Regions from separate parts of the Bacillus altaicus genome, predicted to be linked through region 3. Evidence: riboswitches for the same ligand, from Rfam matches in the RefSeq annotation. Region 3 holds a riboswitch; each other region holds the start of a gene.
The links. A riboswitch is a leader RNA that binds a small molecule or an ion and turns the genes downstream of it on or off. The one in region 3 is predicted to bind S-adenosylmethionine.
Positions count from the first base shown of each region.

Region 1: it holds a riboswitch for S-adenosylmethionine, as region 3 does, so the genes downstream of both, mtnK (S-methyl-5-thioribose kinase) here and ACE38F_RS13040 (M20 family metallopeptidase) in region 3, are expected to answer to the same signal.
Region 2: it holds a riboswitch for S-adenosylmethionine, as region 3 does, so the genes downstream of both, ACE38F_RS00645 (MetQ/NlpA family ABC transporter substrate-binding protein) here and ACE38F_RS13040 (M20 family metallopeptidase) in region 3, are expected to answer to the same signal.

Region 1 is NZ_CM143394.1:1,651,254-1,656,297, reverse strand. Features, by position in the region: gene ACE38F_RS08800 (YvrJ family protein) at 1-125, opposite strand, end outside; gene mtnA (S-methyl-5-thioribose-1-phosphate isomerase) at 417-1,472, opposite strand; gene mtnK (S-methyl-5-thioribose kinase) at 1,469-2,650, opposite strand; SAM riboswitch class I at 2,739-2,879, opposite strand; gene ACE38F_RS08785 (carbon-nitrogen family hydrolase) at 2,952-3,815, opposite strand; gene ACE38F_RS08780 (pyridoxal phosphate-dependent aminotransferase) at 3,830-5,020, shown strand.
Region 2 is NZ_CM143394.1:127,553-132,596, reverse strand. Features, by position in the region: gene ACE38F_RS00660 (SDR family oxidoreductase) at 1-338, shown strand, start outside; gene ACE38F_RS00655 (methionine ABC transporter permease) at 678-1,346, opposite strand; gene ACE38F_RS00650 (methionine ABC transporter ATP-binding protein) at 1,321-2,361, opposite strand; gene ACE38F_RS00645 (MetQ/NlpA family ABC transporter substrate-binding protein) at 2,374-3,186, opposite strand; SAM riboswitch class I at 3,272-3,385, opposite strand; gene ACE38F_RS00640 (NAD(P)-dependent alcohol dehydrogenase) at 3,466-4,374, opposite strand; gene ACE38F_RS00635 (hypothetical protein) at 4,531-5,044, shown strand, end outside.
Region 3 is NZ_CM143394.1:2,498,668-2,503,711, reverse strand. Features, by position in the region: gene arsR (arsenical resistance operon transcriptional regulator ArsR) at 1-5, opposite strand, end outside; gene ACE38F_RS13050 (SDR family oxidoreductase) at 269-1,033, opposite strand; gene ACE38F_RS13045 (Lrp/AsnC family transcriptional regulator) at 1,201-1,641, shown strand; gene ACE38F_RS13040 (M20 family metallopeptidase) at 1,777-2,982, opposite strand; SAM riboswitch class I at 3,070-3,171, opposite strand; gene ACE38F_RS13035 (AAA domain-containing protein) at 3,247-5,044, opposite strand, start outside.

The sequences.
Region 1 (5,044 bases), 850 kb from region 3:
TGTTTAGGGAGTTTCTCAATTGCAACAATCACTCCGTCTAATTTACTTTCAATGCGATGTAGTAAATATAGCGTTACAACAATTGGAAACCCCACATTACCTATCATCCTGATCCACTCATCCATCTTTCTCTCCTCCCTTCATTACATAAATAAGAGGAAAGGAAGACTTAAGGCATAAAAAACAAGCTATTTTTTATTATCTTGTTTTTTTAACTACTCAGCCATACATTTCATTTTTCAGCATATAGATTGCTGCCATGAAGATACAAATGTTCCTACACCTTGCTACCTTTCTTTGTTTTAAAACGTTGCGCGTGGTAGGAACAGGCCCTGAACGCTCCTATACATAGCCAGTCCCTCTCGACCATTTAAAAAATGTTTTTCTACCGGTTTTTTTATATAGCGACTGAGCAGTTAGCTTGTTTTTTCAAATAATGATGTAATTTCTTGCTTATAATCTCCACGTAAAATACCTTTCTCAGTGATAATTCCTGTAATTAATTCATGCGGTGTTACGTCAAATGCAGGGTTAAATACAGGCGTTCCAAGTGGCGCCACTTGTTTCCCAAAAATTTTCGTAACTTCTGTTTCATCTCTTTCTTCAATGACAATTTCAGCACCTGTTTGTTTCGTAGTATCAAATGTAGATAACGGTGCTGCAACATAAAATGGGATACCGAAATACTTTGCTAATATAGCTAAATTTAATGTTCCTATTTTATTAGCAGTATCACCGTTTTCAACGATTCGATCTGCTCCTACAATAATCGCATTAATTTCTTTCGTTCGAATTGCATGTGCTGCAGTATTATCCGTAATAAGCGTTACATCAATGTCTGCTTGCTTCAATTCCCATGTCGTTAAACGACCACCTTGTAAAACCGGTCTCGTTTCACACGCATACGCATGTAAACGTACACCCTTCTCTTTCCCAATATAAAATGGGGCTAATGCTGTTCCATATCTAGCAGTTGCAATACTTCCAGCGTTACAAATTGTTAAAATTTTATCACCGTCTTTAAAACATGTTAAAGCATGTTCTCCAATACTTCGGCACACCACTTCATCCTCTTGCTGAATACGAAGTGCTTCCTCTTCTAATATTTTTTGTGCTTCTTTTATTGTAGAAATCCCTCGTATTGCTTCTCTCATGCGATCAATTGCCCAAAATAAATTGACTGCCGTCGGACGTGATGTCCCTAAATAGTTACAATCTCTATTAAACTTCTTTTGAAATTCATCGATATTTGTAGCATCGTATTTCTTTGCCGCAAGCGCCAAACCAAACGCAGCTACAATTCCAATTGCAGGTGCTCCGCGTACTTCTAACATAATGATACTTTTCCATACATCTTCAACATTCGTTAATGTTTTGTATTCAGTGACATGCGGCAACTTTGTTTGGTTTAATACCGCAATGGCATCTCCTTTCCAACTTACAGATCTCGGAATAGTAATGATTGTACTCATGCCTTTACGCCTCCTGAAATTGTATGTTGAAATAATGTTCGGAACAGTTGTATATCTGCGCTCTTTGATTCATATTTTAATAGTTCTTTTCCTAAATAAAGTGCTTGTTTTTTAGCTTGAATTCTTCTTTCTTTATCTGATATTTCATCTAAATCTGCCACGTGTGCTAGACCAATTGTTCTACGAATAAGTTCACATCCAGCAAATCCAACAATATCACTAAAAATATTTTGCAAAATAATTGGTAACCATTGTTTCTCTTTCGTATATACTTCTACACCTTCTCCAATCCATAGCTTTGTAAAAGTTTCTACAAAATAACTCCATGTTTTCTCGATATGGAAAAATAGCACACTTCTTTTTTCCTCTTCACGCGATAACGCATTTAATAATAAATTTGCAATAAATTGGCCAAGATCAAATCCAAATGGACCGTACGTTGCAAATTCCGGATCAATTACTTTCGTTTCAGAAGGCGATGAAAATATACTACCAGTATGTAAATCCCCATGAATGAGCGCTTCTTTTCTCGTTAAAAACTTATACTTATACTGTGCTACTTTTAATTTTAAATTTTTGTCACTCCACAGTTCATCAACCGCTAGTTGTAACTCTGGCTCATAATCATTCGTATCATAATGACCAAACGGATCTGTAAACACTAAATCTTCTGTGATTTTACTAAGATCCGGATTAACAAATTCACTATCTAACACTCTTTTCTCTTCTGAACGTACGCCGAAATCTGAAGTATAAAATAAAACATGTGCTAGAAAGCGACCAATATGCTGGGATAAAAGAGGATACTCTTCTCCGTCTATTAATCCTTTTCTTGTAATCGTTAGCCTTGATAAATCTTCTATTACTGTCACTGCCAACTCCTCATCATGACTGTATACTTTTGGAACGTATTCCGGTACATACTTCGCGAAAATTTGTAGTGCTTTACTTTCAATCGTTGCTCTTTTTATTGACAATGGCCAGCTCTCACCAACTACTTTCGCATATGGAAGTGCTTGTTTTATTATAATTGTCTTCTCTCCATCATCTAATTTAAATACATAATTTAAATTGCCATCTCCAATTTCATGGCAAACTACATTTGCTTTCTTTTCAAAATAGCCATGTTCTTTTGCGTAGTGTACAGCTGTTACTTCTGTTAATGAATAATATCCCATCGTCTTCTCCCCCTTTTAATTCAGAGGTTTTTCTAGCACAGAAAAACCTCTTCCCACAAAGAAAGAGGTTTGAAGTTTATCTTCTCCCCTCTTATCTGCCAGAAAGTTTACTTTCTGCTGGAATTAGCACCGTGCCTTTTGACGTCATAAACGCCCCATTTCACAATGGTATTGCGGTCGGTTGCTGGGCTTCATCGGGCCAAATCCCTCCACCTGCTCTTGATAAGAGTTGTATAATTTTTTTGAATTTTTAACTTTATGATGAAGACTATACCAAGAATAAAAATCACTTGTCAACATTTTATTTGTATAATTCTGGACGGCGATCTGCAAAAACTGGGATTCCTTTGCGAACCTCTTTAATTTTCTCGAATTTCAGCTCTCCAAATAAAATAGATTCCTCTTCATTTGCCTCTACTACAACTTCACCCCAAGGATCGACAATTAAAGAATGACCTGCAAACTCATTGTTCGGATCCTTTCCTGCTCTATTACATGCTACAACATAACACTGGTTTTCAACTGCTCTCGCCTGTAAAAGCAAACGCCAATGTGCTAAACGAACTAATGGCCATTCTGCTACAACAAATAAAACTTTTGCCCCTTTAGCAGTATGAACACGCATCCACTCCGGAAAACGAATATCATAACAAATTATGCCAGCGCACTCTACATCATCTAGCTTAAATTCACCTGTCTCATTGCCAGCTACTAAATATTTATGTTCATCCATAAGCTGAAATAAATGTACTTTACTATATTCATTGACTAGCTTCCCTTCATTGTTTACAACATACATTGTATTTGTAACACCTTGCTCTGTTTGCTTTGCTATGGAACCACCAACAATATGTACACCATATTGTTTCGACCATTCTTTCAACTTTTCTTTCGTTTCCAATCCATCCCTATCTGCAATTTCAGAAAGTCTTGTTAAATCATATCCTGTTGTCCATAATTCTGGTAAGACGATAACATCTGGTCTTTCCTTCATCGCTTCGCTTATTTTATTTTTAGCATTCTCAATATTTTTTTCTACATCTCCAAAGATAATATCCATTTGAATACATGCCACTTTCATTTTGTCCGCTCCATTCTTAATTTTTTCTTTACAAAATACTGGAAAGATTATATCATTTGTCACTAGAATTGTAACAACTTTCAAAAGAGGTGGAAAGTATGAAAAATTTTCAACCTTCCAAAGTAGTAACATCATTGCCGACACAATTTTTCGCTTCACTTGTTGCAAAAGTTAACAAAGTCGTTGCAGCTGGTCACGATGTTATTAATCTAGGTCAAGGTAATCCAGATCAACCAACACCGCAGCATATCGTAAAAGCTTTACAAGATGCGGCTGAAAAGAGCATTCATCATAAATATCCGCCATTTCGCGGACATGAAAGCTTAAAAGAAGCCGTGGCAACATTCTATCAACGCGAATATGATGTAGTAGTAAATCCAAAAACTGAAGTTGCTATTTTGTTTGGCGGAAAGGCTGGATTAGTAGAATTACCAATTTGTTTTACAAACCCTGGTGATACCATTCTCGTTCCAGATCCAGGCTATCCAGATTATTTATCTGGAGTTGCTTTAGCAAAAGCGCACTTTGAAACAATGCCGCTTATTGCAGAAAATAATTTTTTACCGGATTATACAAAAATTGATGACTCTATTGCCAAGCAAGCAAAGTTAATGTTTTTAAACTATCCAAATAACCCTACCGGTGCTACAGCATCAAAAGATTTCTTTGATGAAACCATTCATTTTGCTAATAAACATAGTATATTAGTTGTTCATGATTTTGCTTACGGTGCTATCGGATTTGATGGTCAAAAGCCTGTTAGTTTCTTGCAGGCAGACGGTGCCAAAGATACAGGAATTGAAATTTACACTTTATCGAAAACTTTCAATATGGCTGGATGGCGTATTGCTTTTGCAGTGGGGAATGAAAGTGTCATCGAAACAATTAACCTATTGCAAGATCATATGTATGTTAGTATTTTTGGTGCAGTTCAAGATGCTGCCCGCGAAGCACTATTAGGCTCGCAGTCTTGTGTGGTAGAACTTGTTAATAGTTATGAATCTCGAAGAAATGCTCTTATTAAAGCTTGTCACTCGATTGGTTGGAATGTAAATATTCCAACCGGATCATTCTTTGCATGGCTTCCTGTACCAGAAGGCTATACATCTGAGCAATTTTCTGATATTTTGCTAGAAAAAGCACATGTCGCTGTTGCCCCTGGTATTGGATTTGGTGAGCACGGCGAAGGATATGTTCGTGTTGGTCTCTTACATACAGAAGATCGATTACGAGAAGCAATTAATCGAATTGATAAATTAAATTTTTTCAAAAAGTCATTGACAACATAAAAAAAATCTGACAAAATTCAGTTA
Region 2 (5,044 bases), 2.4 Mb from region 3:
CAGGTGGTAGAATCGTTAATATTACTTCGGGACAATTTAAAGGGCCTATGGCTGGAGAATTAGCGTATGCAACGACGAAGGGAGCTATTGACGCTCTCACTAGTACGTTATCAGCAGAAGTGGCTCATTTAGGGATAACGGTTAATGCGATTAATCCAGGCCCAACTAATACGGGATGGATGACTGAAGAGATAAAGCGTGGGTTAACACCGATGTTTCCTTTTGGCAGAATTGGTGAACCAAAGGATGCAGCAAGGCTTATTAAGTTTTTAGTGAGCGAAGAAGCTGGGTGGATTACAGGGCAAGTTATTCATTCAGAAGGTGGATTTAAGAGATAAATTTATAAATAAAAGAGGTAACTACTCAGTCATTCTATGAAAAACCGACAGAAAAAGCATTTTTTAAAATGGTCGAGGGGTGACTGGCTATGTATAGGAGCGGTCAGTGCCTTTTCCTGCCACGCACAAAGTTTTAAAACAAAGAAAGGTAGCAAGGTGTAGGTCCATTTTTATCTTCATGGTAGCAATCTATATGCTGAAAAATGAAAATAACTTTCTATAGGCAATAAGGGGCGTATTCTCGCCGGAATAATACGCCTTATCCAACTTCTAAATGAAATGTATGGCTGAGTAGTTACTAAAAAAGAAGGTATCTCATTTCAGCGAGATACCTTCTTTTTAATCTTTCTTCAATCTCCGCGCTATACCATTCCCTAATGACTGTAATCCTTGAACGAGAATGATTAAAATAAAGACTGTTGCATACATTACTTCAGGTTCGTAGCGTAAATGCCCGAATCGATATGCGAGATCACCAAGGCCTCCAGCACCTACAAGTCCAGCCATTGCTGTTGCACCGATTAAGCCGATCGTTGCGATTGTTAATCCGAGTACGAGAGATGGACGAGCTTCTTTAACCATGACGTGCCAAATGATTTTTAAAGTAGAAATTCCCATTGCTTGATATGCTTCAATAACACCACGGTCCACTTCTAATAAAGCCGTTTCCATTAAACGAGCAATATAGGGAGCTGTGAATACGACAAGTGGTACGATAACACCTTGCACACCAATAGATGTCCCCATTAGAAATTTTGTAAAAGGTAAAATAAAGAATAATAGAATGATAAATGGCAGAGAGCGAATGACATTAATAATTGTATTAAGAATCGGATATACGATTTTATTCTCTAGTTGGCCACCAGGTCTTGTTAAAACGAGTGTTACACCGAGTGGTAATGCAATTAGAATAGAGATAAGTAGTGAAATAGATGTCATTTGAAAGGTTTGAATTGTTGCTTCCCATATTAAGTTACCCCACTCATCCAAAAAGGATTTGTTTCCCATAATCGGTTCTACCTCCTTCTACGATAATTCCTTGTTCTTGTAAAAATGATAAGGCACGGTGTACTTCACTTTTTTCACCTTGCATATGAACGACCAGTCTCCCATATGCCTCATGTTTTAACTGCGTAATATTGCCTGATAAAATATTAGGATATACGTGGAAACGTTTTGTAGCGACAGCTAACGCTGGCTCTCCTGAAGAGGTTCCAATAAATGAAAGTGTTACGATTTCTCCAGTACTTTGTAGCTTTTTCTGTACCTCTTCTGGAATTTTAGCTGCAAATGCGCTATTTACAAATTTCTTCGTTGTTACATGTTGTGGGTTTGTGAAAATATCTTTTACGGTTCCACTCTCAACGACAGATCCATGTTCCATTACAGCAACTTGGTCACATATACGCTGGATGACATTCATTTCGTGTGTAATTAGCAAAATCGTAATTCCGATTTCTTCGTTGATCTTTAATAATAAATCAAGAATAGAATCGGTTGTTTCCGGATCTAATGCGCTCGTTGCTTCATCACTTAATAAAACTTCAGGTTCATGAGATAGTGCGCGGGCGATCGCTACACGTTGTTTTTGACCACCAGATAATTCACTTGGATAGGCATCTTTTTTATTAAAGAGATCAACAATGCGTAAATACTTTTCTACCCTTTTTTCAATTTCATTTTTGGGAAGGCCAGATAGACGTAAGGGTAGTGCGATGTTTTCATAAACGGTAACGGTTTTAAGTAAATTGAATCCTTGAAAAATCATGCCGATCTTTTGTCTCGCTTTTGCGAGTTCCTTTGTCGATAAGGTTGTTAAGTTTTGATCGTTTATAATGATATTTCCTGTCGTTGGTTTTTCTAATAAATTTACACAGCGAATTAATGTACTTTTACCAGCGCCGCTATATCCGATGATTCCAAATACTTCGCCCTTTTTTACTTTAAGGGAAGTTGGTTTAAGGGCCTCAACAGTTCCTTTTTTTGTTGTAAATACTTTGGAGACGTTTTTTAATTCAATCATTATAGTCAGCTCCTACCAAGACGGTAAAACAGAACCATCGAATTTTTTCTCAATGAAATCTTTTACTTCTTTAGATTGATAAGCTTTCTTTAATTTATTTACAACAGCATCATCTTTATTTTCAGTACGAACAACGACCCAGTTCACATATGGTGAATCTTTTCCTTCGCGGAAAATAGAATCTTTCGCTGGACTTAATTTTGCACCTAATGCAAAGTTTGTATTAATCGCAGCTGCCTTCACTTCACCTAGCTGCGTTGGTAGTTGAGATGCCTCTAATTCAACAATCTTTAAATTTTTCGGATTTTCAATTACATCTTTTGCAGTCGCCTTTTCTGTAGCTTTTGGATCAACTTTTAAAACCCCTGCTTTTTCAAATAGCTTTAGAGCACGAAGCTCATTTGTTGGATCGTTTGGGACAGCAATTGCGTCACCCTCTTTTAATTCTTTTACATCTTTTAAGTTTTTAGAGTATATGCCCATAGGGAATGTTACTGTGGAAAATACTTCAGTTAATTTCATATTACGTTCAGCTTTAAATACGTCTAAATAAGATTTGGTTTGATAGCTATTTACATCGAGGCTTTTTTCATCTAAAGATACGTTTGGTGCTACATAATCATTAAATACCTTTACATCGATTTGGAGGCCATCTTTTGCTGCAACTTCTTTCACCTTTTCAAAAATTTGTTCATGAGGTCCGCCTGTTACACCAACGGTAATCTTTTTCTCATCTAATGCTTTTACCTCTTTATCAGAATTAGCACCACATGCGCCTAACAATAAGACAGCTCCACTTACAATACTTACTAATACCTTTTTCATCTATAATTCCCCCTTAATATACGTTCCAAAATAAAAAGCACCTCTCAAAAATAAGAGAGGTGCCGAATAGACGAAATAGGTTCCTCTCTTATCTTCCAAAACGAAAATCGTTCTGCAGGAATTAGCACCTTAGCTTATACGTTATAAGCTCGGTTGCCGGGCATCATCGGGCCAGTCCCTCCGCCACTCTTGATAAGAGTATGTGTATTTAGTTTTTAAATATGGTACTAATAGTAAATCTTATAAAAAGAATTGTCAATATTATTTTCTGAATATATTTTATTTTAAGGTAATGGAAACATTACCTTTTTTATGTCCTGTCTCTACGTACGTATGAGCCTCTGAAATTTCTTCTAACGGGTAAGTTTTATCGATAACTGGCTTTAATTTTTCTTCTTCCGTTAGCCTTTTTAGTAGAAGGATATCTTCTTTGCTTACTTTTGCCATCGTTCCATTGACTGACACGTATTTACCGTTAGCAGTTAATGCGCTCTTGCAATGGGGTTTTTTAATTTTTCCAACTGCATCGAATATAATATCGTAGCGTTCATCGCGCTTTGTAAAATCTTCTTTCGTATAATCAATTACGTGATTCGCCCCTAAAGATTGTACTAACTCAAAATTTGAATTACTACAAACAGCTGTAACAGTCGCACCGAAATATTTAGCAAGTTGCACAGCAGCGGTACCTACTGATCCGGAAGCGCCATATATAAGTACTTGTTGTCCCTTTTTTATGTGCCCTTTTCTCAGAAAATGTAATGCTGAAGTTCCACCAAAAGGAATAACAGCAGCTTCTTCATACGTTAAATTGAGGGGCTTTAATGCTATCAATCCGCTTTCATGCACACATGTGTATTCGGCATAACCACCAACGTTCAGCTCCGTTAGTGCAAAGACTTGGTCTCCTTTTTCAAATTGAGTTACATCCGTTCCTATTTCCTCAATTTCACCAGATAACTCTACACCGAGTATAGGTCTTCTTGGTGTTTTGAAACCTAATATAATTCGCATAGGAATCCAAAATAATAGGGGACTAGTAAAGCTTCGCATTCTACAATCTCCAGTGGTTACACTTGTTGCGTGAATCTTAACTAATACTTCATTCTTTTTAGGAATAGGTTTCTCTACATCTTGAAGTTTGAGAACATTAGGTGGTCCATACTTTGTGTAAATAATTGCTTTCATAATGACCTCCTGAATTTAATTGTTTTTATTTACATCATATTTAGGTATTCCTTTAAAAATGTTGTTAGGAGAGGAATAAAGTTAAATAGAAATATTAAAAATTATATAGATTTCAGAGGAAAATAGATGATATCCTTTTGGAAAGGAGGGAGAATTATGAAAAAACTTATTTTAACTTCTAGTTTAGCCCTTGCAATTATTTTAGGTGCAGGGTGTAGTAATGAGAAAACAACAAAGACGGATGAACCAAAAAAAGAATCGGTACAAAAAGAAAAGGAATTAGCAGCGAAGGATGTTTTCAAGAAAGCGAATGAAGCTTTTAAAAATGAAGAACATGTAACGATGACATATGATGTAGGGATAAAAGCTGAAGGAACAGAGATGGATGTACTAAAGGCTAAAATGCAATTAGAGCCAAAGAAAAAGAATTCTCGTTCTGAAATGAATGTTTCTGGTACAGATGTTGTAGTGTATGCTGTGGATGGTAAAGTTGCTGGTCAGGTGAAAAATCCTAATACAGGAGAAGTTATATCTGTACCGGAGGAGCAATTAAATGCTGGCGGGATGAAAGCAACTCAAGATATTGTAGATAATTTAGAAGTGCCAGCAGTAGTTTTAGATAAAATGAAGATGGAGAAAAGCGGAGACAAATATAAGCTGAAGTTCATAT
Region 3 (5,044 bases):
ATCATTCACTCTCCCTTCATCAAGTTTTTTTGATATTTATAGTATATACGCTGATTAGTTCTTTATGCAAGTGATTAATCAAGTTTTTTTGATTAATATAGAACAGCTTCCTCTAATCATACCTATACCACAAGTAAAAAGAACCATAGCCTTTTCAAAAAATGAAAAACTAAGGCTCTTTTAACAACTCAATAGTAAAAATATTTTAGATGATGATGCCTCCATAGCTATTAAAAGATCTTAAGTTGATAATTATGGAGTGGGCTCCCTATAAACAAAACCCTCCCGAAACATCTAAAATTTGACCCGTTACCCAGCGACTATCCGAAGAAGCAAGGAATGCAACTGCATCTGCAATATCTTCAACTTGCCCTATTCGTCCAAAAACAGATGAATTCGTAGCAAAATTTCGTATTTCTGGATTATCTAGCAATTTCGCATTAATATCTGTCTTCGTATATCCGGGCATAATTGTATTAACGGTTATACCTCTTTCTCCAAGATGTTTAGCTAGAGGACGTGTCATCGTATTTAATGCACCTTTACTTAAACCGTATGCAATTGATCCTGTAAAACCAAGTCGTACTTCGGCTGATGAGATGTTAATAATACGCCCTTCTGCACGTAGTAATGGTAATGTTTGCTGAATTAAGAAGAACGGCGCCTTAATATTTACGGCGATAATTTCATCAAAAACTTCTTCTGTCGTATTTTCAATCGTTCCTTGTGTACCTATCCCTGCATTGTTTACTAAAATATCAATCTCTGATGTATTAACTCTCTCTTGCAGTTCCTCCTTTAATTGTTCTACTAGCTTTTTGACACCATCAATTGAATTGAGTTCAGCTTCAATTAAGAAAGCTTTTCCTCCATTAGATTCAATCTCATTAATTGTTTCATCTGCAGCTGTTTTATTTCGGCCGTAGTGAATTGCAACTAATGCCCCATCTTTCGCCAATCTTATTGCAATGGCACGGCCGATGCCGCGACTCGCTCCTGTTACTAACGCTACTTTTCCATCAAGATTCTTCATTTTTTCCATCCTTCCTAAATTTCCGTTTGATAAAACCTATACTTATATTTTCATTCAAATACTACTAATTTTAAATATAGATTTATAGGTAATTTAGTTCGTTAACTTATGATATTATAGTTATAATTTGTGATCTACTTTAGAAAATAAAACGAGGAGGCTACACAATGCAAAACGCAGTAAAATTGGATGAAATTGATCATAAAATTATGAACTTGTTGTATGAAAATGCGAGAATTTCCGTTTCAGAAATAGGACGAATTATATCCATGACGCAGCCTGCTGTAAAAGAACGAATTAACATGCTTGAAGATCAAGGGGTTATAGCTGCTTACCGAACGAAATTTGAGCCTTCCAAAATTAATAAAAACATCCAAGCATTCATTATGTTCAAAACGAGTCAATGCTCTGATTTTATCCAATATTGTAATGCCGCTCCTGAAGTAACAGATTTATATCGAATTAGCGGGGAATTTAATTATATGATGAAAGTCATGAGCGATTCGATGGATTCTCTCGCTGCATTTTTAGACTCTTTAATGCAATTTGGATTATCATCTCCTTTAATTGTTTTAAAGAGTGAATTTGAAGAGAAATTGTCGTTCTGATAAGAGGGTACTAAGGTAGAAATATGAAGTGTATGTGGAAAAATCCTTTTATAATATAATAAAACCAGCCATAGGCTGGTTCTTTTTTCATTCGATTTCCTACTAAAAAATCCCGAGTATAATTCTCCTTCTTCCCTATCCCTGATTCTTCCGCGCCTCTCTAAACTCCTCCTTCACCTTCTCTAACAGCCCTTCTTCTGTAATTAATCGATACGCTGTATTCGCTAGTGCTTTTGCCGATGTAATTAATGCTTTGTCCCCGAGTTCTGAACGAGCTGCTTCTCTAAATTCATTCGTATGAGCAATTAAGTCATCTGGTCCGATTTTAATGTACGGATGAATGGTCGGTACGACTTGGCTTACGTTTCCTGCATCTGTTGAGCCGATTCCTACTCTTTCGTTACGATTTACATCTTCGCCAAGTACTTCTAGTTCTTCGGCTACGACGTCGTTAAATGTTTTTGTTACGAGCAATTCATCGATTTCATTTTGGAATTGATGAATTTTCACTTTCGTACCTGTTGCTAACGCTGCACCCTGTGCGATGTTTCTTACTTTCTCTGTTACTTCCGCACATCTTTTTCTCGTTGCAGCTCGGATGAAGAAGCGTGCCGCAGCATAATCCGGAATAATATTAGGTGCTTTTCCGCCGTCTGTAATAACTCCATGAATTTTCACATCTGATGGAAGTTGTTGGCGAAGTGCATTAATACTGTTATAAAGCTGGATAATCGCATCTAATGCGTTTATTCCTTCTTCTGGTGAAGCTGCTGCGTGAGCTGTTTTTCCGTAAAAATGAAAATCAAGTGGATCAACCGCTAGTGATGGACTCGTAGTCGCTGTTTTTCCGCTCGGATGAATCATAAGCGCCGCATCAACGTTTTTAAATAAACCAGCCTTTACATAACTCGCTTTCGCGCTACCGTTTTGCCCGCCCTCTTCTGCTGGTGTTCCGAACACGACAACTTCTCCGCCGATTTCTTCCAGTATTTCTGATAATGCGATTGCTGCTGCAACGCTAATTGTTCCAATTAAATTGTGACCACACGCATGACCGAGTCCCGGTAAAGCATCATACTCCGCTAAAAATGCGATGACTGGCCCTTGTTTTCCTGAACTTTTTCTTGCGATAAAACCAGTTTCGTGGCCAGCTATATTATGTTGCAACTGGAATCCTGCGCTTCCTAGCAGTAAACTTAACGCTCTTGATGCGTAAAACTCTTGGTTACCAATCTCCGGATTCGCATGAATATCATGACTTGTTCCTATGTACTTTTCCTTATTTCTTTCTATACTCTCTTCAATTGTTTTTCTTTGTGACGTTACTCCTGTCGCTCCCATTTTTCTTCCCCCTTTATTTTTACGTAAAAAAGCCTCTTTCTAAAAGATAGAAAGAGGCTTTGGCATATACAGTCAAAATGAGCTTCTTTCTTATCTTTCAAGTTACCTTGCTGGAATTGGCACAGTATTCATATAGAATCCGCTGCCGAGGTGTCATAGGGCCAGTCCCTCAACCTCTCGTGATAAGAATTTTCATAAAATTATATTAAATTATTTTTATTCTAAGTTTATTCCAAGTAAAAGTCAAGGAATTCCGATCCGAATTTACCGAATATCTAAAAACCCTTTTAATACGCCAATTGTCTCAGGTGCTTGCATTCTTGCACATATGTACGGAAATTCCATACTACCTTCAAACATCATTTGCGATGTGAGCGGTGCCCCTGCCCAAAAGATTTCATCATCGATTACTATAAACGGGAACGCTTTGTTTTGCCTTTGTAATTTTACATTCTTTAATGGAACTGGTCCATCACTATAAACCGTTATTTGCGCATTCGTACGCATTAACGCTTGCCATACTCGTTTATCAACTTGCCTTGTACTTGGAAGGGAAATGATAATTTTTCGTTTTGCCGCTAAAATATCTTTTAATAGCCCTTTCGGCTCTTCAAGATTCATTTCCATAAACCAGCGTAATCGTTTCGAGATTTTCCGCTCCCACACTTGTCTTGATGTCGTGCGATCATACACATCTCCGTGACGTTCTATATGAGCGGTTAATTGCGATAACGCTTGTTTTCTCGACAGATTTTTACGCATGTAGTGGCAATCTGATAATTGAATGAACTTTCCTCTCGCTCTCGTTACTGCTACATTGACGAGACGATGGTTTTTATGATCAAAGAATAACACGCCAGGACGTTCTTGCGGATAACTATCAACCGTATCAAAGATCATCATATCTCTTTCAGACCCTTGAAACTTATGAACTGTCGCCGCTAAAACTGGTATGTTTTGATATTTCGTTCTCTGCAACATTTCTCTAATACACGTTGATAAAAAGCGCGACTGCGCCCTGTAAGGTGTAACTACACCGATAGATTGAACACCGTCTAACAGTCCAATTAAAATCATTTGCATCGCTACTAAACCAGACATAATATTAAAACGCGAACCAGAAGCAGCATCTTTTAACGAAAAGGCTCCCATTAAGCTCGTATCAAATAAAACACTCGCCTCATTTGCGAACGGTTGCAGTTTCGCAAGTTCTTTACGTTCTGAAACAGATGGATGATCGTATACTCTATTTTTATAAATAAATGAATTCGTAAACTTCGATATATCCGCATGCATACGTCTTTGCTCCTGCAACATAAATAGGTTCGGATGTGCTTCTGATTTATTTACAGAATCAACAATCCCTGCATGGTAAAACATATCTTCGCCGAGCCATTTTCGAACGAGTTCATGATTTGCCATCGCAATAGGCGGCAATTGTAAAAAGTCGCCACAAACGACAATACGTTTTCCAAGAGAAGCAGCTAATGCGATTTGCGGAACATATGCCATACTCACTTCATCTACGACAACTAAATCAAATGTGCGCTCATAAATAAGTGAATCAATGGCACATTTTGATAGTGTCGCACCGATTACTTGCGCATTTTCAATATATTCTTTTTCTACTTCTTTAATTTTCGCTTTTTGCTTTCGAAGATCACTTTCAATCTCTTGTATACGCTTCTTATCAGCAGAAGTCGCTTTATATGATAAAATCTTTTCACGAAGATCTTGTCGTGTCTCTTCTAAATAGAGTCTTTCTTCTCCCCAAGATCCGTTCGTCGTTTCAACTAACTTCGATGCAAGTAACGTTTCATGATTTCGTATATGTTCATGTTGGCTAAAACCGTAACGAACAATTTCACCAGGTGTCCATTTCTTCTTCTTCTCAATTTGCTTCGTTACTTCGCTCATTAATACGTCCACTGCCGCGTTACTATGAGCTAACACAAGTACCGATTTTCCTTTTTGATAATGAGCCGAAATAATACGCGATAAATTGTACGACTTCCCTGTTCCAGGTGGTCCCCACACGTACGTTGTCGGATTGTAAAAAGAA